DNA from 3 places in the Streptomyces sp. CAI-85 genome. Region 3 is predicted to be linked to each of the others. Evidence: riboswitches for the same ligand, from Rfam matches in the RefSeq annotation. Region 3 holds a riboswitch; each other region holds the start of a gene.
The links. Region 3 has a riboswitch for S-adenosylmethionine ahead of G6W55_RS16780 (amino acid ABC transporter permease). Riboswitches for the same ligand answer to the same signal wherever they lie in the genome.

Region 1 (7,272 bases), on a different contig from region 3:
CCCGGCATGCCGCCGCCGGCCGGGGCCGCGGCCTTCTCCGGCTTGTCGGCGATGACGGCCTCGGTGGTGAGGAACAGCGCGGCGATCGACGCGGCGTTCTGGAGCGCGGAGCGCGTCACCTTGGCCGGGTCGATGATGCCTTCCTTGACCAGGTCGACGTACTCGCCGGTCGCGGCGTTCAGACCGTGGCCCGGGGTCAGGTTGCGCACCTTCTCCACCACGACACCGCCCTCGAGGCCGGCGTTGACGGCGATCTGCTTGAGCGGGGCCTCCAGCGCGATGCGCACGGCGTTGGCGCCGGTCGCCTCGTCACCCTCGAGGTCCAGCTTCTCGAAGACGGAGGACGCCTGGATGAGCGCCACGCCACCACCGGCGACGATGCCCTCCTCGACGGCCGCCTTCGCGTTGCGGACGGCGTCCTCGATGCGGTGCTTGCGCTCCTTGAGCTCCACCTCGGTGGCGGCACCGGCCTTGATGACGGCCACGCCGCCCGCGAGCTTGGCCAGGCGCTCCTGGAGCTTCTCGCGGTCGTAGTCCGAGTCGCTGTTCTCGATCTCGGCGCGGATCTGGTTGACGCGGCCCGCGACCTGCTCCGAGGAGCCGGCGCCGTCGACGATGGTGGTCTCGTCCTTGGTGATGACGACCTTGCGGGCCTTGCCCAGCAGGTCGACGGTCGTGTTCTCGAGCTTGAGACCGACCTCCTCGGAGATGACCTCGCCGCCGGTGAGGATGGCGATGTCGTTCAGCATCGCCTTGCGGCGGTCGCCGAAGCCCGGGGCCTTGACCGCGACGGACTTGAAGGTGCCGCGGATCTTGTTGACGACCAGGGTCGACAGGGCCTCGCCCTCGACGTCCTCGGCGATGATCAGCAGCGGCTTGCCCGACTGCATGACCTTCTCCAGGAGCGGGAGCAGGTCCTTGACGTTGGCGATCTTGGAGTTCGCGATCAGGATGTACGGGTCGTCGAGGACGGCCTCCATACGCTCCATGTCGGTGGCGAAGTACGCCGAGATGTAGCCCTTGTCGAAGCGCATACCCTCGGTGAGCTCCAGCTCCAGACCGAAGGTCTGGGACTCCTCGACGGTGATGACGCCTTCCTTGCCGACCTTGTCCATGGCCTCGGCGATCAGCTCGCCGATCTGGGTGTCGGCGGCGGAGATGGAGGCCGTGGAAGCGATCTGCTCCTTGGTCTCGACATCCTTCGCCTGCTCGAGGAGGGCACCGGAGACGGCCTCGACGGCCTTCTCGATACCGCGCTTGAGGGCCATCGGGTTGGCGCCGGCGGCCACGTTGCGCAGACCCTCGCGCACCAGGGCCTGGGCCAGGACGGTCGCGGTGGTCGTACCGTCACCGGCGACGTCGTCCGTCTTCTTGGCGACTTCCTTGACCAGCTCGGCGCCGATCTTCTCGTACGGGTCCTCGAGCTCGATCTCCTTGGCGATGGACACACCATCGTTGGTGATCGTGGGGGCGCCCCACTTCTTCTCGAGGACGACGTTGCGGCCCTTGGGGCCGAGCGTCACCTTCACGGCGTCCGCGAGCTGGTTCATGCCGCGCTCGAGGCCGCGCCGCGCCTCCTCGTCGAACGCGATGATCTTGGCCATGTGAAGTGGTCCCTCCAGGACTGGGGGTGATTCTTCGGACCGCGCCCGCGCCCGCGACGGACGGCTCGCCGGCCCGTGGTTCCTTGCCCCACTTGGCCTGCGGGCCTCACCGACCCGGTCCTTCGTTGTCACTCTCACCTTCAGAGTGCTAACGCCAATGATTAGCACTCGGCATGGTCGAGTGCAAGCGCCTCTCACGGAAGGACCCGGCCCGTCGCCGGCGGGCGGAGGGCTTCCGGGCACGCCGAAGGGCCCGCACCCCGGGAGGCGCGGGCCCTTCGAAGATGAAACAGAAGAACGACGCTGTCAGTCGGCGCGTGCTTCAGCCGGTCGCCAGTCGGACCATGTCCGCCTGCGGCCCCTTCTGGCCCTGCGAGATCTCGAAATCGACCCGCTGACCCTCTTCCAGGGTGCGGTATCCGTCCATCTGGATCGCGCTGTAGTGGACGAAAACATCCGCACCACCGTCGACCGCGATGAAGCCGTACCCCTTCTCCGCGTTGAACCACTTGACGGTGCCCTGAGCCATGCCTAACTCCCCTATTACTGGCCCTTGCACAGATCCACACTTCGCGGATCCGGGTCAGACCTCACCCCCCAGTTGGTTGGGGGCGTGCGCCGGAACGCGTCGACCGCGGCTGAATGTATCTGTCCAACTGCCGTCTGCAACAGGTCAGTCGGACGAGAATTCCGGACGCACCCGATCCGGAATGTGGCGAGAATTCGCCAGAATTCAGGGCAAGTCGGGCCCGGCAAATGCCGCAAATGCCACGCAAGAGGCACGCACTTTGGCTACTTCTTGTCGGACGCGGGGCAGCGAAGAAAGACTCCGGATCAGGGTTTCGCGACCCGGTTCCCCAACTGTACCGCGCTCAATCACACAGAATTGCCCCCTCCGCTTCTCTTACGGAGGGGGCAATTCGATGAACGCTCGGTAATCGCTGTTACCGACGGTTACTACCGGCGGGTACTGAACACCGGTCAGCCACCGGTCAGCCGCCGGCGACGGCCGGGATGATCGAAACGCCGGCGCCGTCCGGGGTCGCCGTCTCCAGGCCCTGCTCGAAGCGGACGTCGTCGTCGTTGACGTACACGTTGACGAACCGGCGCAGCTTGCCCTGGTCGTCCAGGACGCGGGCGGCGATCCCGGTGTGGTTCTTCTCCAGGTCGGAGATGACCTCCCCGAGGGTCGCCCCGTCGGCGGACACCTCGGCCTGCCCGCCGGTGTAGGTGCGCAGGATGGTGGGGATACGAACGGTCACGCTCATGCCAGGCCAGCCTCTCGGAAGGAGTCGAGGTTCGGACGGATGGTGGCGGTGAGGCCGGTGCCGGCCACCGCGTCGAGGGTCTTGAGGCCGTCGCCCGTGTTCAGGACGACCGTGGTCTTCGCCGGGTCCAGCAGGCCGTTCTCGATGAGCTTGCGGGTGACGCCGACGGTGACCCCGCCTGCCGTCTCCGCGAAGATCCCCTCGGTCCGCGCCAGCAGCTTGATCGCGTCCACGATCTGCTCGTCGGTCACGTCCTCCACCGCGCCGCCGGTGCGCCGGGCGATGTCGAGGACGTACGGGCCGTCCGCCGGGTTGCCGATGGCGAGCGACTTGGCGATGGTGTCCGGCTTCTGCGGCCGTACGACGTCATGGCCCGCCTTGTAGGCCACCGACACCGGCGAGCAGCCCTCGGCCTGCGCGCCGAAGATCTTGTACGGCCTGTCCTCGACGAGCCCCAGCTTGATCAGCTCCTGGAGGCCCTTGTCGATCTTCGTGAGCTGGGAGCCGGAGGCGATCGGCACCACGAGCTGGTCGGGCAGCCGCCAGCCGAGCTGCTCGCAGATCTCGTACGCCAGCGTCTTGGAGCCCTCGGCGTAGTACGGCCTCAGGTTGACGTTGACGAAGCCCCAGCCCTCGCCGGCGGTGTCGCCGATCAGCTCGGAGCAGAAGCGGTTCACGTCGTCGTAGTTGCCCTCGATGCCGACGAGTTCACCGCCGTAGACCGCGGCCATGACGACCTTGCCCTGCTCCAGGTCGTGCGGGATGAACACGCAGGAGCGGAAGCCGGCGCGGGCCGCGGCGGCGCCGACCGCGCCCGCGAGGTTGCCGGTGGAGGAGCAGGACAGGGTGGTGAAGCCGAAGGCGCGCGCGGCCTCGATGGCCTGCGCGACGACGCGGTCCTTGAAGGAGTGCGTCGGGTTGCCGGAGTCGTCCTTCACGTACAGGCCGCCGGTGACGCCGAGTTCGCGCGCCAGGTTGTCGGCCTTGACGAGGTGGGTCCAGCCGGGGTTGAGGTTCGGCTTGTCCGCCACGTCGGCCGGGACGGGCAGCAGCGGGGCGTAGCGCCAGATGTTCGCGGGTCCCGCCTCGATGCGCTTGCGCAGCTCCTCGGTGTCGTAGGAGGAGAAGTCGTACGCGATCTCGAGCGGGCCGAAACACTCCTCGCAGGCGAAGAGCGGGCCGAGGGGCACGCGGTGGCCGCACTCGCGGCAGCTCAGCGCGGCGGCGGGGCCCAGGTCGACCGTGGGATTCGTGGTGCTTGCAACAGTCTGCGCAGCCATGTGAGGCGAGGCCCTTTCTCCTCATCTTCCTCACGACGCATCTCGCCGTGAGACGGATTTGGCACCTTCCCTCGCCGGGAGCCTCGCGTGTGGTGAACGAGACCGGTCTAGGTGGGTTGCCGGGGCTTCATCGGGCCGTGTCCCTCTGCCCCTCTGGATGAGCGGTATTCGGTTGTGAACGCCGGCGACCCCGGACATGCGATGGTCACCCGCGTTGTTCAAGACTGTAACCGAAGGCCAGGACAGTTGAGATAGTCGTCCGAACCGCGAGATGGATCACACGGTCACCCCCGTGCACCCTGTGTGATCACGACAGTGAGGAGCCGCAGACCGTGCTGGAAGAAGTCGAGCGCTGGCTGACCACCCGCTCCTGGTCCCTGGCCGATCGTCCGCTGCACCGGATCATGGCCGCGAAGCGCGCCACGGGTCAGTCGGTCTCCGTGGTCCTGCCCGCGCTGAACGAGGAGGAGACGGTCGGCGACATCGTCGCGATCATCCGTCACGACCTCATGCAGCAGGTCCCGCTGGTCGACGAGATAGTCGTCGTCGACTCGGGGTCGACCGACCGCACCGCCCAGGTGGCGGCCGCGGCGGGCGCCCGGGTCGTCCACCGGGACACCATCCTGCCGAGCGTCCCCGCCGTGCCCGGGAAGGGCGAGGTGCTGTGGCGCTCCCTGCTCGTCACGAGCGGGGACATCGTCTGTTTCATCGACGCCGACCTCAGGGAGTTCTCCTCCGACTTCGTCTCGGGCATCGTGGGCCCCCTGCTCACCGACCTGGGCGTGGACCTCGTCAAGGGCATGTACGACCGTCCGCTCGCCGGCGCCGCGGGGCAGGGCGGCCGGGTGACCGAGCTGATGGCCCGGCCGCTGCTCAACATGCACTGGCCGCAGCTCGCCGGGTTCGTGCAGCCGCTGGGCGGCGAGTACGCGGCCCGCCGCGGCCTGCTGGAACAGCTTCCCTTCCCCGTCGGCTACGGCGTCGAGCTGGGCATGCTGGTCGACGCCCTGCACCTGGTCGGCCTCGACGCGCTCGCCCAGGTCGACGTGGGCGTGCGCAAACACCGCCACCAGGACGGCCAGGCCCTCGGCCGGATGGCGGCGGCGATCTACCGCACCGCCCAGCTCCGCCTGGCCCGCGGCCATCTGATCCGCCCCTCCCTCACCCAGTTCGAACGCGGCCCGTCCGGCTTCGAACCCCACACCTACTCGGTCGACATGGAGGAACGGCCCCCGATGGCGGAGATGGCGGAGTACCAGTCCCGCAAGGTGGCGTAACTCCCGGCACGGGCGGGCCACCGTGCACCCCCGGCCCCGGAACCGGCCCGCCCCTCACGTGACGCCCACCTTCACTCCCCAGGGGCGCGGGGAACTGCGCGACCGGCCCCCCACGGACCCGCAGCCGCACTACCCGTCCCGCCGTCACCCCCGCCCGTGTAACACGCGCACCCCGCCGTATACGGCACCCGAACACGGCCGGATACCGACCCTCCGCTCGCCGTGACCGTACGTTTGAGCGTTTCCGTGCCGGGCTAGGTTGAGGCGTATGGCTACCACGCACGATGCTGCCGCTGCTCGGGGTGCCCAGGTGCTGGTCGCGTCCAATCGCGGGCCGGTCTCCTACACCGTCCGTGAGGACGGTTCGCTGGACGCGAGACGGGGAGGCGGCGGGCTGGTCTCCGGGCTGTCGGCGATCGGACCGGACGCGGGCGCCCTGTGGGTGTGCTCCGCGCTCTCCGACGGCGACCGCGAGGCCGTCCGGCGCGGGGTCGGCGAGGAGGGCGTGCGGATGCTGCCCGTCCCGGCCGACGTGCACGCCGACGCCTACAACGGCATCGCCAACTCCGTGCTCTGGTTCATCCACCACCTGCTGTACCAGACCCCGCTGGAGCCGGTCTTCGACGCGGAGTTCCGGCGCCAGTGGGCGTCGTACGAGATCTACAACCGGGCCTTCGCCGAGGCGCTGGCGGAGGAGGCCGCGCCGGGGGCGGCGGTCCTGGTGCAGGACTACCACCTGTGCCTGGTGCCGGGGATGCTCCGCGCACTCCGCCCCGACCTGCGCATCGGCCACTTCTCGCACACCCCGTGGGCCCCGGTGGACTACTTCGCGCTGCTCCCGTCCGACATCCGCGAGCAGTTGCTGCGCGGCATGCTCGGCGCGGACCGGCTGGGCTTCCTCACCCGGCGCTGGGCAGACGCCTTCACCGCCTGCGCCGCCGAGTTCGCCGGGGGCACGGGCGGCACGGAGGTGGGTGTCCACGGCCTCGGCGCCGACGCCGACTTCCTGCGGGAGCGCGCGCACCGCCCGGACGTCGAGGAGCGGATCACCGCCCTGCGCGAGGAGATCGGCGGCGAGGACCGCAGGACGATCGTGCGCGTCGACCGCACCGAGCTGTCCAAGAACATCGTGCGCGGCCTGCTGGCCTACCGGCAGCTCCTCGACGACCACGAGGAGTGGCGCGAGCGGGTCGTCCACGTGGCCTTCGCCTACCCCTCCCGGCAGGACCTCGCCGTCTACCGCGACTACACGGCCGAGGTGCGGCGCCTGGCCACGGAGATCAACAAGACGTACGGCACCCCCGGCTGGACCCCGGTCGTGCTGCACGTCAAGGACGACTTCGCCCGCTCCCTGGCCGCCTACCGGCTCGCGGACGTGGCCCTGGTCAACCCGATCCGGGACGGGATGAACCTGGTCGCCAAGGAGATCCCGGTGGTCTCCGACGAGGGCTGCGCGCTGGTGCTGTCCCGGGAGGCGGGCGCCTACTGGGAGCTGGGCGAGGACGCCCTCGTCGTCAACCCGTACGACGTCCTGGAGACCGCCCGCGCCCTGCACGAGGCGCTGGGCATGGGGCCGGAGGAGCGGGCCGAGCGCACCAAGCGGCTGGCGGCGGCGGCGACCGCGCTGCCCCCGGCCCGCTGGTTCCTGGACCAGTTGGAGGCGCTGCGGGAGATTCAGCCGGGCTGACCGAGCCGGGCCGCCAGCTCCCGCAGCAGCCCCACGACCCCGGCGGGCCCGTCGACGACGAGGTCCGCGCGCTCCGCGAGTTCGGTGACCTCGGTGCTGCCGCTGCACACCAGCAGCCCGGGCACCCCGTCGGCGCGGAGTTTCTCCACGGCGGCG
Region 2 (7,272 bases), on a different contig from region 3:
GGTGACCTCGGCGCCGGTCTGCGCCGCGAGCTGGGAGAGCTGCCCCAGCAGCCGCAGCCGCTGCTTCTCCAGCGGCATCTGCGGATAGCCGGTCTTGGTGACGTTGTAGCCGTCGACCACGAGATGCGCCTGGGGCAGGGCGAGCAACTGGTCGATGATGGCCGGGTCGTTCTCCGACAGGGCGCGCGCGGCGATGTCCTTGGGGGTCATCCGGCCCGGCTCGACCGCGTCGACCGTCTCCGCGGGCCGCACCGACACCGGCGGCAACGCCAGTTCGCGGCGCAGCCCCTGGGCCGCGTCGAGCACGGTGTCGAGCAGCAGCCGGACCCGCATGTCCTCGACGCTGCGCCCCTCGCGGGCCGCCCGGCGGGCCGCCTCCAGGGCCGCCTCCGCCTCGCCGAGCCGCGCCTTGAGCCGCCGGGCCTCGCTCTCGGCGGCGGACACCTGGGTCTGCCCCTCGGCGCGTACGGCCTCCGTCTCGGCCTGCACCTTGCGCAGGGCCGCCTCGCCCCGCTTCACGTCACTGAGGGCCGAACGCAGCTTGCGGTGGAGGGACTCCGCCTCCTTGCGCGCCGCGTCCAGCTCGGTGCGCAGCCGCTCGGTGTCCGCCCGGCTCTGCTCCCGGGCGCGGTCCAGTTCCTCGCGCAGCCGCGCCAGTTCGGCCCGGGTCTCGTCGTCGACGCGCTCGGCGTCCGCCCGCTGGGCCTCCTCGCCCGCCGCGGTGACCAGCTTCACCCAGCCGACGGGGCGCAGCACATAGGCCGCGGCCGCCACGTCGAGCGGGTCCGCGGCCGGGGTCGGCGAGCCGGAGTCGAGGGCGCCGGACAGCTCCGGCTGGGCTTCTCTGAACTTCTCGGCGATGCGCTGCCGGAACAGCGCGTCGGTCTCCAGCGCGGCCGCCATCGCGTTGCCCGCGAACTTGGCCCGGCGGTTCGGGGCGAACCGGGCGTACTGCCGCAACTGCGCGGGCAGTTCGCCGACGGTCAGCCCGCCGAAGCCGTCGGAGACGATCTGCACGACCCGGCGGCGCACCCCGTCGGGCAGCGGACGGTCGAGCATCTCAGCGGCGCCGTCGCCCGGCCCCCCGCCTGCGCTCTCCACCATCCGTCACACCCCAATACGTGTACGGGGCCGGCTCCGGTCAGGAGCTGGCGCCCGGCCGATCCACGAGTTCCACCTGGTCCACGGCGTTGCACCAGCGGCACCGCACCGACTCGATGGTCTCACTGACCACCTCGCGCTCCTCCACCTTGGGCTCGCCCGCCAGGTCGAGGTGGACGTACTCGACGGCCTTCGACGAACGCGTGACGTCGAACCGGGTGAGGTTGCCGCACAGGGTGCAGCGCCACCGGGTGGTGGCGGTCGGCAGGGGAACCGTCATGGTGACTGTCCGCTCCTTCTGGTGTCGGGTCGCTGGTGTCGCTGGTACGAACGGGTCGGGCCGGAGGCTCCCCGCCGTGTATGGCTCGTAACCCTACGGCCTGGCGGGTCCTCACCGCCCGTCCGTCCACGGCGGCGAGGCGGTACGGGCGAGTGCGTCCCGTTACGTCATGCTCTGTGTTCATGATCGGCAAGTGGAGCGGCCCCCTCGGCGCCGCGTTCCGACGGGCTCCGGTGACGCATGTGCTGATCGCCGTGTGCTCCGCGATCTTCGTGCTGGGCCCGGCCGCGGGCCTCGATCCCGCCTACGGCTCCGGCGACGCCCTGCTCGCCGCCCAGCGCGCCTATTTCCGCCGCTGGGGGGTGATCCCGGTGGAGCTGTTCACGGACTCCCCGCGGGCCGCGCTGACCCCGGCGACGGCGCTGTTCATCCACGGTAGCTGGGTGCACCTCCTGGGCAACATGCTCTTCCTCTACGTCTTCGGCGTGATGACCGAGGAGCGGATGGGCCGCGTCCAGTTCACGCTGTTCTACGTCGGCTGCGGCTACCTGGCGCTGCTGGGTTACGCCGCGGCCAACGCCGGGTCGCCGGCCTCGCTGGTGGGGGCGTCGGGGGCGATCTCCGCGGTGCTGGGCGCGTTTCTGTACCTGTTCCCCCGGGCGCGGGTGACCAGTCTTCTGCCGTTCCTGTTCTTCCTGCCGCTGCGCTTCCCCGCCTGGGTCGTCCTGCCCTGCTGGGCGGCCCTCCAGTGGGTGGCGGCGGGCCGGGCGCCCCAGGGCCCCGGCGTGGCCTATCTGGCCCACCTGGTGGGCTTCGGCCTGGGCCTCGGCTACGCGTGGGCGCGGTTCCGCCCTGGGACGCGGTTTCGTCCTGGGACTAGAGTGAGGGCCACCCCCGCTCCGGCCCCCGAGGGAGAGAACCAGCCGTGATCACCGCGATCGTCCTCATCAAGACCAGCGTGGACCGGATCCCCGAGATCGCCGAGCGGATCGCCTCGCTGGAGAGCGTCAGCGAGGTCTTCTCCGTCACCGGGACCTACGACCTGATCGCCATGGTGCGGGTGAAGCGGCACGACGACCTCGCCGATGTGATCCCGGGCAGCATCAGCAAGATCCCCGGCGTGGAGGCGACGGACACCCACGTGGCGTTCCGGACGTACTCGCAGCACGACCTGGAGGCGGCGTTCGCGATCGGCCTGGACTCCTGACCGGCTGACCGCCGCCTCCCGGCCCCGGGGGACGAGGGACCCGGTCAGACCGCCGGGACGCAGCGGCCGTCCTGCGTGCGGTACGTCCACCGCGCACCGTCGGTGACCAGCTCGCGCACGGCCGCCACAAAGCGGTCCACGTGCTCGTCGGGCGTCCCGGCGCCGAAGCTCACCCGGATGGCGTTGAGGGACTTCTCGCCCGGCGCCGCCTCGGGGGCCCCGCACTCGCCCTGCGCCTCGGGGGCGCCGCCCAGCAGGGTGCGCACCAGCGGGTGGGCGCAGAACAGGCCGTCGCGGACGCCGATGCCGTACTCGGCGGACAGGGCGGCGGCGAAGTGGGAGCTGTTCCAGCCGTCGACGACGAAGGAGATCACCCCGACCCGGGGCGCGTCGTCGCCGAAGAGCGACAGGATCCGCACCTCCGGCACGTCGGCGAGGCCCGTGCGCACCTTCTCGATGAGCTGCCGCTCGCGCGCGACCAGCGTGTCGAAGCCGGCCTCGGTGAGCGCCTTGCAGGCGGAGGCGATGGAGTAGGCGCCGATCACGTTCGGCGAGCCGGCCTCGTGCCGGGCCGCGCTGTCGTGCCACTCCACGTCCACTCCCCCGTCCTCGCGCCGGGTGACCCGGCGGCTCGCACCGCCGCCCGCGAGGTAGGGGTCGGCGGCGCGCAGCCAGTCGGCGCGGCCGGCCAGGACTCCGGAGCCGAAGGGCGCGTACAGCTTGTGCCCGGAGAAGGCGACCCAGTCGACGTCGAGGTCCCGGACGGACACCGGGTGGTGCGGGGCGAGCTGGGCGGCGTCCAGGACGATCCGGGCGCCGTGGGCGTGCGCGGCCGCGGCCAGCTCCCGCACCGGCCACAGCTCGCCGGTGACGTTGGAGGCGCCGGTCACGCAGACCAGGGCCGGGCCGTGGGGGTCGCGGTCGGCGAGGGCCCGCTCCAGGGTCTCGACGGCCTGTCCCGGGGTGCGGGGGGCGTCGAGGTAGGTGACCCGGGCGTCCCGCCAGGGCAGCAGCGAGGCGTGGTGCTCGGTCTCGAAGACGAAGACCTGGCAGCCGGCGGGCAGGGCGGAGGCGAGCAGGTTGAGGGAGTCGGTGGTGGAGCGGGTGAAGACCACCTGGTCGTCGGCGCGGCAGTCCAGGAACGCGGCGACCGTGGCGCGGGCGTTCTCGAACAGGTCCGTCGAGAGCTGGGAGAGGTATCCGGCGCCGCGGTGGACGCTGCCGTAGTACGGCGCGTAGGCCGCGACGTCGTCCCAGACCCGCTGCAACGCCGGTGCGCTGGCGGCGTAGTCGAGCGCGGCGTAGGTGACCTCGCCACCGGTGACGAGCGGGACGGTGACATCACAGCCCAGAACGGGCAGCGGGGCACAAATGTCCTGGACGGAGGCAGCGGTGGAGACAGACATGACGGAACTCCCGTGAGAGGAAAGGAAGAAGAGTGAAAAGGGGTGCGCGGAGGCGGGGCTCGGCGGCCCTATCGCATTCGCTGGCTCACGGAAGACTCCCTCGAACGACCAGGACCCCTGGTGTCGAGAGGGGCCCGCGCTTGCCGTAGACCTCGCTGCCTACGGCCTGGTCTTCACCCGGGGCACCCCGCCACGGACGGAGGGTTGCCGGACAGTCGGCCGGGGCCTCATGACTGTCACTCATGACCTGGTACAGAAACTACGGGACGTGATCGCCGTCCCGCAACCCGTGTCCGGATCGCGGGACGGCGATTCCCGTCACGTCAGGCGTTGCTGGCGGTGACCCAGCGCTCCAGGACCCGGCGGGCCGCCCCGGAGTCGACGGACTCGGCGGCACGGGCCATACCGGCGGCGATCTGCTCGGCGAGCGTCCCCGCGGCCGGGTCGAGGGCGACCAGGGCCGCCGCCGAGTTCAGCAGGACGGCGTCGCGCACCGGGCCCGGCTCGCCCTCCAGGAGCCGCCGGGCGACCTCGGCGTTGTAGGACGGGTCACCGCCGCGCAGGGCCTCCACCGGGACCAGTTCGATGCCGACCTCGCGCGGGTCGAAGGTCTCCTCGGTGACCGTGCCGTCGCGGACGACCCACACCCGGGAGGTGGAGGTGGTCGTCAGCTCGTCGAAGCCGTCGTCGCCGCGGAAGACCAGCGAGGAGTGGCCGCGCTCGGCGAAGACCCCGGCGACGATCGGCGCCATCCGGGGATCGGCGACCCCCACCGCCTGCGCCCGCACCTTCGCCGGGTTGGTCAGCGGACCGAGCGCGTTGAACACCGTACGGATGCCCAACTGGCCGCGGGCGGCGCCGACATGGCGCAGCGCCGGATGGAACTTGACGGCGAAGCAGAAGGTGATCCCGGCCTCCTCGGCGACCTCGGCCACCCGCTTCGGCGTCAGCTCCAGATTGACGCCGAGCTTCTCCAGGACGTCCGAGGCGCCGGAGGCCGAGGACGCGGCGCGGTTGCCGTGCTTGACGACCTTGGCGCCGGTGCCGGCCACCACGATCGACGACATCGTGGAGATGTTGACCGTCTTGGCGCCGTCACCGCCGGTGCCGACGATGTCGACGGTGCGGCCCGGCACCTCGATCAGGTTGGCGTGCTCGTACATCGTCCGCACGAGGCCGTTGATCTCCGCGACGGTCTCGCCCTTGGCCCGCAGCGCCACCGCGAACCCGGCGATCTGGGCGTCGGTCGCCTCGCCGCGCATCATCAGGTCCATGGCCCAGGCGGTGTCGTCCGCCGACAGGTCCCGGCCGGCCAGCAGGCCGTTCAGCAGGGCGGGCCAGGAACGGACCGCCGCGGTGTCGCCTCCGGCGGGGGTCACAGCGCTCATAGCCGCTCCTGGGTGTCGTACGGGCGAGCAGGGCTCGCGCAAACAGGGTGTGATCCCACCCTATCCAGCCCGCGGACACGGCGAAGGGCCCCGTCCGAAGACCGGACGGGGCCCTTCACTCAGGGCGTGGCGACGCCTGGGGATCAGTGGTGGCCGTGGCCGCTCGTGATCTCCTTGTACTCCTCGACGGTCGGCTTGGGGATCTGCTGGTCCTCGCCGAAGTACGCGCCGCTGATCTTGGCACGCAGCTTCTCGGTGGCCTTCACCTTGCGCTCGACACCGTTCTCGTCGACCGTGGCGCCGATCGCGGCCGGCTCGTACTGCTCGTGGGCCGTGAGCGTGTAGAGCTGCTCCTGGCTGAGCGGCTCGTGCACCTCGATGAACTCACCGTGCGGCAGGCGCTTGATGGTGCCGGTCTCCCGGCCGTGCAGCACCTTGTCCCGGTCCCGGCGCTGGAGGCCGAGGCAGATCCGCTTGGTGAGGATGTACGCGATGACCGGTCCGACGAAGAAGAAGATCCGGACGAACCAGGTGATCGAGTTGATCGACAGGTGGAAGTGCGTGGCCCACAGGTCGTTGCCGCCGCCCACCAGGGTGATCATGTACATCGTGACCCAGGCGACGCCGAGCGCGGTGCGGGTCGGCGCGTTGCGCGGGCGGTCCAGGATGTGGTGCTCGCGCTTGTCGCCGGTCACCCACGACTCGATGAAGGGGTAGGCGGCGAGCGCCGCGAGGACGACACCGAAGAGCACCAGCGGGATGAACACGCCCAGGACCAGCGTGTGGCCCCAGAGGTTGATCTCCCAGCCCGGCATGAAGCGGATCAGACCCTCGGCGAAGCCCATGTACCAGTCGGGCTGGGCGCCGGTGGACACCTGGTCCGGACGGTAGGGGCCGAGCGCCCAGATCGGGTTGATCTGGGTGACCGCGGAGATGATCGCGATCACACCGAAGACCAGGAAGAAGAAGCCTCCGGCCTTGGCCATGTACACCGGCAGCAGCGGCATGCCGACGACGTTCTTGTTGTTCTTGCCGGGGCCCGCGAACTGCGTGTGCTTGTGGTAGAAGACCAGGATCAGGTGCGCCACCATCAGGCCGAGCATGATGCCCGGCAGCAGCAGGATGTGGATCGAGTAGAACCGCGCCACGAAGTCGTGGCCCGGGAACTCCCCGCCGAACAGGAACATCGAGATGTACGTGCCGACGATCGGCATCGACAGGATGGCGCCCTGGGTGAAGCGGACACCGGTGCCGGAGAGCAGGTCGTCCGGGAGCGAGTAGCCGGTGAAACCGGTGAACATGCCCAGGACGAACAGCAGGAAGCCGAACAGCCAGTTGATCTCACGCGGCTTGCGGAATGCGCCCGTGAAGAACACGCGCATCATGTGCACGAACATGCCGGCGAGGAAGATCAGCGCCGCCCAGTGGTGGATCTGCCGGATCAGCAGACCGCCGCGCACGTCGAAGGAGATGTGCAGCGTCGAGCTGAACGCCTCCGACATGAGCTGTCCCTGGAGCGGGACGTAACTGCCGTGGTACTCCACCTCGTTCATCGACGGGTGGAAGAACAGCGTCAGATAGACACCGGTCAGGATGATGATGAGGAAGCTGTACATGCAGACTTCGCCCAGCATGAACGACCAGTGGTCGGGGAAGATCTTCCGCATGTTGGCCTTGGCCAGGGAGTAGATCCCCAGCCGGCCGTCGGCCCAGTCGGCGATGCGCTCGCCGGCCGGGGCCTTGCCGCGTTCGCGGGCCTCGGTGTTCTCTGTGGTGCTCATCCGCGCTCCCAGAAGGCAGGACCGACGGGCTCTTCGAAGTCGCTGAGCGCCTCGAGGTAGCCCTCGTCGTTCACACCGATGCGCAACTGCGGCAGGGCGTGACCGGCCG
Region 3 (7,272 bases):
TGCTGGCCGCCGGAGAGCTGGCGGGGATAGGCGGCGGCCTTGTCGGCGAGGCCGACCCGGCCGAGGAGTTCGCGGGCGAGTTCCTGGGCGGCGGGGCGGCTGAGCTTGCCGGTGGCGACAGGGGCGGCGGCGATGTTGTCCAGCACGGTGAGGTGCGGGAAGAGGTTGAAGTTCTGGAAGACGAAGCCGATGCGGCTGCGCTGGGTGAGGATGGCGCGTTCGCTCAGCTCGCGCAGCCGGCCGCCGTGCCGGCGGACGCCGATCGGCTCGCCGTTGATGCTGACATGGCCGATCTCGGGCTTCTCCAGGTGGTTGATGACCCGGAGCAGGGTGGACTTCCCGGAGCCGGACGGGCCGAGGATCACGGTGACCTCGCCGGGCCGTACGGTCAGGTTCACTCCGTCCAGGACGCGGTGGGCGCCGTACCACTTGTGCACGTCGTGCACCTCGACGGCGGCGGGCACGCTCGCCCCGGGGGCGGTGGTCGCCTCGGTGGTCTCGGTGGTCATACGGCGGCCTCCCTGCGGATGCGGGCGCGCAGGTCGGTGAACCCGGTCCGCAGTTTCTGCAACGGCGTCGGCGGCAGGGAGCGGGTGGCGCCCCGGGCGTAGTACCGCTCGACGTAGAACTGGGCGACGGACACCAGGCTGGTCAGGATCAGGTACCAGACGGTGACCACGAGCAGCAGCGGCACGATGTCGCCGGGGTAGGTGGAGCCCATGGTCTGCGCGGTGCCGAACAGGTCGAGCAGGGACACGTAGAAGACCAGGGAGGTGGCCTTGATGAGGCCGATGAGCTGGTTGACGTAGTTGGGGACGATCGAGCGCAGCGCCTGCGGGAAGACGATCCTGCGGAACTGGTAGCTCTTGGGCAGGCCGAGCGCGGCGGACGCCTCGTGCTGGCCCTGGTCGACGGAGAGGATGCCGCCGCGGACCACTTCGGCGGCGTAGGCGGCCTCGTTGAGGCTGAGGCCGACGACGGCGATCACCATGTCGGTGGCGAGCCGGGACTCGTCGAAGGTGAAGAAGGCCGGTCCGAAGGGGACGCCCACGCTCAACGTCTGGTACAGGGCGCTGAAGTTGTAGAGGAAGAGCAGGACGACGATCAGCGGGATGGACCGCAGGGCCCAGACGTAGGTCCAGCTCACCGCGCGCAGCACCGGGCTCCTGGAGAGCCGGGCGAGGGCGAGCAGGATGCCGCCGAGAAGGCCGAGCACCGCGCTGTAGGCGGCGACTTCCAGGGTGATCAGCAGTCCGTCGAGGATGACGGGCCGCAGGAACCAGTAGCCGAAGCGGTCCCACTGGTAGAACGGGTTGGCGATCAGGCCGTGCGCGAACTGGGCGACCAGGACCAGGACGATCGCGGTGGCGATCCAGCGTCCGGGCCGTCGCAGCGGCTGAACGCGCTGTGCGGAGAGCTGTTTTGACGGGGTGTCGGCTATGGGCTTCGCATCGAGGGTCGCGACGCCTGGGGGTTCGCTCATGAGGGGCTCCGGCGGAAGTCGGGCACCCCGGACGGGCACGGCCGTGGTGGCGGCCGCGGGAGGGCGCGCGGCGCACGGTCGTGTACGGAGAACCGGAGTGGGGCTGCGGTGGACGGCTCACCGCTTCTGCGGTGTGCGTCGGGAACGCGGCGGGGCGAGGGGAATGTGCTGCGGTGGTGCCGGGTCTGCTGGTGTCAGCCCCGACAGCGGGCACGGCCCGGTGCGGTACACAGTGCGCTGTTCACGCGGAGCAGATCGACGGCCCGGTCGGCGACGAGGGGCTGCTGCGCGGACGGACGCACGCAGCCCCGAAGGCGGCGGGGCGCCGTCCTGGGAGCTGCGTACATGGGACTCTCCGTCACTCGTGCGGACCCCGGAGGGGCCCTCGCGCTTACCGGATCCGTGCGGTCACGTCATCCGGTCCGGTCGTCACCTGGGGCACCCCACCGCGATGCGAGGGTTGCCGGTCAGCAAGCCAGGGCTTGTCGCTGACGCTCATGACCGTTCTGGGCCGTAAGTAAAGACAGGCACCCGAACGAATGTCAACGCCGGTCCATGTGCTGGAACGGCAGCGGGGCCGCAACGGCCCCGCGTCCCCGGGCGGTTACGGGGCCGGCGCGATGTGGGCGGCCCAGTCCAGGATCTGCACGGCGGCGCCCGCGGCCTCCAGGCCCTGACAACGGGCGTGGTGGCGGCGGGCGATGCCGTCGAGGTCGAGGTGCGCGCCGAACGCGGGGTGCGCGGCGAGCCGGCGGGCGTGGGCCCACAGGGCGGGGTGCCCGGCGATGCGCTGCACGGCGGACGCGTCGAGGTGATGGCGGTGCACGGTGTCGAGCTGCACCAGCGCGACCCACAACTCCACGTCGGCTGCGGTGATCTGATCACCGATCAGGTACGGCTGCACGCGCAGTCCCCGGTCCAGCACGCCGAGGGTGTGGAGCAGGGTGTCGAGCGCGGCGGCGCGTTCCTCGTCGCCGGTGCCGGCCGTGCCGGCGCGCTGCGCGGCCCGCTCGATGCCCTGGGCGCACATCCGCTCGACGGCGTCGATCTCGGACTCGGCGCCGCACGGGTACAGCGCGGTCCGGCCGCCGCCGAAGCGCCGGGCGAGGTCGCGGGCGATGTCGGGGCCGTGGGTGGAGACGATCCGGCCCGACCAGTCGTCGCTGAGCACGGGCGCGACGGCCGGTCCGGTGTAGTGGTGGGCGCTGGCGTCGTAGAGCGGGCGCAGCGCGGAGTGGCCGCCGTCGGGACAGTCGGGGACGGCGGGCAGGAACGTGACGGGACAGGCGCGTTCCAGGCCGAGGAGGCTGTGGGTGACGGCGATGCGCAGCCCGTCGGGGTCGGCGGCGGACAGATGGAGGCGGTAGCGGCGCGGCACGGCGTAGTGGCCGCTGCGGGCGTCACTGCCGATACGGCCCCGGAAGACGGGGACGGACCGGACCGTGAGCCGGGCGGCCGGTGGTGTGAAGGACATGACTCTCCCCGGGGGCGGCGCGCGCGGCGGACCGGCGCGCGGCGGATGCGACGACGGAGGACGACGGAACGGGGGGACCGTGCGGCCGCGCGCCGGGCGGGCGGTGCCCAGGGGGCACCGCCGGGGCGGACGCGGTAGGGGCGGCCGGCTCAGCGCTGGGCGCTGATCGCGCTGCACACGCGCTGGAGGTCGATGTGACGGCGGGAGGTCAGAAGGGGCGACGACCATGACGTACGGCTCGCTCGGCCGGTGGCCGGCTCCTGTCGCCCCATGATTCCCTACCCGTTCACTAGGATTCCCGTACCGAGTGTCGATCCGCCCTCGCACGGCGTCAAGGGGTCGTCCACCAGGTGAGTCGGCGAGCGGCGGGAAGGGCCTCTCGCACGGGTCGCCGGTGCCGGGTCACGCGTGGCAGGTGGCCGTCGCGGCGAACGCGTCGGCGGCCGCGAGGTCGAACGTGCCGTGGTCGCTGCCGAGGCCCTGGGCGACGAGCGCCGCCGCGGCGCTGCCGAGCACGGCGGCGTCCCCCGGCGTCCGGCCGAGGCTCACGCCCCGCAGATAGCCCGCGGAGAAGGCGTCGCCGCAGCCGGTGGTGTCGACGACGCCCACGACGAAGGCGGGCACCGGTTCCGCGCCGTCCGCCGTGACCACGAGCGCGCCCTCCCCGCCGCGGGTGACGGCGACGACTCCGGCCCCGGCGGCGAGCAGCTTGCGCGCCCCCGTCAGCAGGTCCTCCTCGCCGGTGAAGCCGAGCACCTGGTCCTCGTTGGGCAGGAAGTGGTCGATGTACGGCAGCGCCGCCTCGATCTGCTCGAAGCTGCCGAGGACACCCGGCGCGAGCAGGTCGACGGAGGTGACGACCCCGTGGTCCCGCGCGTACGACAGGATGCGCGCGGCGGCGTCGACACCGATCAGCTCGGGTCCGCCGAGGTGCAGATGGGTGGCCCGGGCGAGGGCCTCCCAGGGGACGTCGTCCGGGCCGTAGGTGATGTTCGCGCCGAGGAGGTGCAGCGAGGGCCGGTCGCCGTTGGGGCGGATCGGCAGGACACTCGCGGAGGTTGCGGTGTCGGCGCGGCGAACGAGGAACTCGGTGCCGACGCCCGCCCTTTGGAGCAGCGCGACGAGCAGGTCACCGCTGGGGTCGGCGCCGACGGCACCGGCGCTGTGCACCTCGGCGCCGAGCTTGGCGAGGGTGAGGGCGGTGCCGCCGGCCGTCCCGGCGGCGGTCATCCGGATGTCCTCGACCAGGGTGGCGCCCTGCCCCTCGGGTATCGCCTCCACCGGCCGGACCAGGACGTCCAGCACGTGCACGCCCATCGTGAAGACCTTCATCGGTGCCCCTCCTGAGCGGGTGGTACGGGTGATCCGGGTGCGGCGGGTGCCACGGGGTGGGTGGTGCCGTACTCGCGGGCGATCGCCGCCTCGATCACCGCCTGCTGCTGCCGCTCGTCGAGGACGCGCGGCCGGCCCATGACAGCCGCGCGCTGGTACACACCGCAGGCCCATTCGAGGAGCAGCGCGTGCTCGACGGCCCGGTCGAGGGTCGCGGCGTGGGTGACGGCACCGTGGTTCGCCATCAGCGCGGCACCGCGGCCGTCGAGGGCGGCGAGGACGGACTCGGCGAGTTCCGGGGTGCCGAAGGTGGCGTACGGCGCGACCCTGACCGCCCCGCCCAGGGCGAGCAACTGATAGTGGATGCACGGAAGTTCATCCAGCACACAGGCGACGGCGGTGGCCATCGGGGCGTGGGTGTGGACGAGCGCCCCGGTGGCGCGTCGTCGGTGCACGCCGAGGTGGAGGTCCAGTTCGGAGGTGGGCCGCAGGGTGCCGGCGACGAGCGCGCCGTCGAGGTCGACCACGGTGACCTGATCCGGCGTCAGTTCGGCGAGGACGGCCCCGGTCGCGGTGACGGCGACCAGGTCACCGGCGCGCACGCTCACGTTCCCTGCCGTGCCGATCAGGAGGCCCTCGGCCCCCAGGCGCCGGCAGGCGTCCGCCACGGCGGCCCGTTCCTCGCTCAGCGCCGAGCTTGAGGCGGTCATGGGCGCGAAGGTAGCGTAAACGTGAAACAAAGTCACGTTCACGTTCGGAGACGCCCCTTGGACCGGCCGACCTCGACTCCCCCCTCCCAGACCGGTGCCGCGGCCCTGCGCCGCACGCCCCGGCAGGCCCGCAGCAAGGCACGCCTCGCGCTGCTGCTGGCGGCCGCCGAGCGGATCCTCGTGGAGGAGGGCGTGGAGGCCCTGACCACGACCCGGGTGGCGGCGGAGGCGAAGGTGTCGGTCGGCTCGCTGTACCAGTACCTGCCGGACCGGGGCGCGATCATCGACGCCCTGGCGGCGGGCTGGTTCACCCGTCTCGAAGGGGTGATGGACGACCTCGCGGGGACCGCGGCGCGCGAGCACTGGGAGGATCCGGTGGGCGTCCTGGTCGACACGTACGCGCACATCTACCGGACGGAACACGGCTTCCGCGCCCTGTGGTTCGGCAGCGGACTCACCGAACGCACCCGGGAGGCCGACCGCGAGCACAAGCGCCGGATGGCCGACGGGATCCGCCGGGTCCTACTGGCGCTGAACGTGGCCCGCGACGACGAGGCACTCGCCCGCTCCTGTCACGCCGCGATCCTCACGGCCGACGCACTCGCCCAGGAGGCGTTCCGCCGGGATCCGGAGGGCGACGCGGCACTGCTGGAGGAGGCGAAGGTGATGCTGCGGGGGTATTTGGGGGTGGTGGTGGGGCGGTACTGAGGCCACTTCGGGCGGAGAACGGCTTCCGACCCGGTGATCCACCGGTCGGGACGACCCGATCAGCTTCCCTGACTGCTGGATAGGGTCGCGATATCCGAGCTGGAGAGGTAGTTGCATGGCCAACGACATTGTGATCGCGCAGACGACCAGCGACAACGAGGACCTGGCGAAGGCGCTGGCCCGGGGGGCTGTCGAAAGCAAGCTGGCAGCGGGCGTCCACATCGATGCGCCGATCACCGCGTTCTACTGGTGGAAGGACAAGGTTGAAACAGCGCAGGAGTGGCGGATCTCGTACATGACCACGACGGACCGCCTCCCGGCGCTGGAAGCTTGGCTGCACGAGAAGCATCCGTACGACATCCCCCAGTGGATCACTCTGCCCGTGTCCGGTGGGTCGGAGGCGTATCTGTCCTGGGTCGTTGAGGAGACGACACAGGGCTGAGAAGCGACGGTGGTTCAGGAGGCGAACTGCCGCAGGTGGACGGCAAGATCTTGCTCTCTGTCGGGGAGCGATGCCGCGATGGTCGATGCGCGCTCCTTGCCCATGGTGTTGGGCTTGGCCCGTGCTGCGGCGGCGAACTGGCGTGACACGTAGACCCCTTGATCGATGTCGCCTCCACGCAGCAGGGCCGAAGCGAGATCACCGAGAACCACGACGCCTCCGTCCGGGAGTTGGTCCCCGAGGCGGTCGACCGCGGTGTCTGCCGTGGTGGTGAGTTCAGGACGCCTCAACTGTCCGTACACAGAGAGGGCCAACGAGTCCATGCGGTACGGGGTCACGAAGCGGACCCATGCCTGCTCGCTGGTGTGATCTGCGAAGTCGTAGGCGAAACGCGCTCGCTCCAACGCACGGAGCGCCCCCATTTCGTCGCCGACCGCCGCAGCCTCCTCCGCGTGCCTGCCGAACACCCAGGCGGCAGCAGTGGCGTTGCCGTGGCCTCGCACGTCGCCGGCCGCTTGGGAAAGGAGCTCCATCTTCGCCTTCGACGTCGAGGCTCCATAGCTGCTGTAGGTCAGGGCCAAGGCGCGGAGCGGAGGGTGCCCCGCGATCGTCGCACACTGCGACGTGACCGTGTAGTAGGCGTCGGCTTTGTCGTGCTCACCCAGATCCCAGGCCATCCAACCGGCCAGAGCGGCAGTTTCACCGGCGGCGACAGTGAGAGCCCACTCGTGTTCGCCGGCACGAGGCAGAGCCGCGGTGATCGCGTCAAGGTGCGACTCGACCGCGCTCCGTAGCCGCCGGGCGCTGAGACTGAGTTCCTGGACGTGTAGTTCAGCGGTCCGGTCGATGAGCGCGGCGGCGGAGAGCGAATCGATCTTGGACCGCTTGCTGAGGGCGAAGGCAAGGCGCCCCCAGGGCTCGGCTGCCGCGCTCACGCCGACGGCGGCGCCACCCAGCAGTGTCCGACGCTTCACGGCGTCCTGGTCCTCCTCTGCATGGGTATGCCCCTTCCTCTTCCGAGCACGGGCAGCCTTGGCCTCCCGCCGTAACTCCTCGAAGGGCACACCGCAGGCCGCGGCAATGTGGGCGATTGTGTGATTGGTGGGGATGTTCTCGAAGTTCT

Region 1: it holds a riboswitch for S-adenosylmethionine, as region 3 does, so the genes downstream of both, thrC (threonine synthase) here and G6W55_RS16780 (amino acid ABC transporter permease) in region 3, are expected to answer to the same signal.
Region 2: it holds a riboswitch for S-adenosylmethionine, as region 3 does, so the genes downstream of both, G6W55_RS34585 (aminotransferase class V-fold PLP-dependent enzyme) here and G6W55_RS16780 (amino acid ABC transporter permease) in region 3, are expected to answer to the same signal.

Annotation. Positions count from the first base shown of each region.
Region 1 is NZ_JAANNX010000002.1:152,382-159,653, reverse strand. It holds gene groL (chaperonin GroEL) at 1-1,604, opposite strand, end outside; gene G6W55_RS03620 (cold-shock protein) at 1,927-2,133, opposite strand; gene G6W55_RS03615 (ubiquitin-like small modifier protein 1) at 2,597-2,872, opposite strand; gene thrC (threonine synthase) at 2,869-4,152, opposite strand; SAM riboswitch class I at 4,171-4,316, opposite strand; gene G6W55_RS03605 (glucosyl-3-phosphoglycerate synthase) at 4,485-5,429, shown strand; gene G6W55_RS03600 (trehalose-6-phosphate synthase) at 5,698-7,116, shown strand; gene otsB (trehalose-phosphatase) at 7,104-7,272, opposite strand, start outside.
Region 2 is NZ_JAANNX010000085.1:8,803-16,074, forward strand. It holds gene G6W55_RS34565 (NYN domain-containing protein) at 1-1,104, opposite strand, end outside; gene G6W55_RS34570 (hypothetical protein) at 1,142-1,381, opposite strand; gene G6W55_RS34575 (rhomboid family intramembrane serine protease) at 1,564-2,310, shown strand; gene G6W55_RS34580 (Lrp/AsnC family transcriptional regulator) at 2,307-2,588, shown strand; gene G6W55_RS34585 (aminotransferase class V-fold PLP-dependent enzyme) at 2,633-3,994, opposite strand; SAM riboswitch class IV at 4,126-4,242, opposite strand; gene trpD (anthranilate phosphoribosyltransferase) at 4,318-5,382, opposite strand; gene G6W55_RS34595 (cytochrome bc complex cytochrome b subunit) at 5,526-7,163, opposite strand; gene G6W55_RS34600 (ubiquinol-cytochrome c reductase iron-sulfur subunit) at 7,160-7,272, opposite strand, start outside.
Region 3 is NZ_JAANNX010000012.1:86,359-93,630, forward strand. It holds gene G6W55_RS16775 (amino acid ABC transporter ATP-binding protein) at 1-509, opposite strand, end outside; gene G6W55_RS16780 (amino acid ABC transporter permease) at 506-1,483, opposite strand; SAM riboswitch class IV at 1,866-1,986, opposite strand; gene G6W55_RS16785 (glutathione S-transferase C-terminal domain-containing protein) at 2,088-2,957, opposite strand; gene G6W55_RS39570 (putative leader peptide) at 3,107-3,229, opposite strand; gene G6W55_RS16790 (carbohydrate kinase family protein) at 3,360-4,289, opposite strand; gene G6W55_RS16795 (class II aldolase/adducin family protein) at 4,286-4,999, opposite strand; gene G6W55_RS16800 (TetR family transcriptional regulator) at 5,057-5,707, shown strand; gene cutA (divalent-cation tolerance protein CutA) at 5,823-6,149, shown strand; gene G6W55_RS16810 (helix-turn-helix transcriptional regulator) at 6,164-7,272, opposite strand, start outside.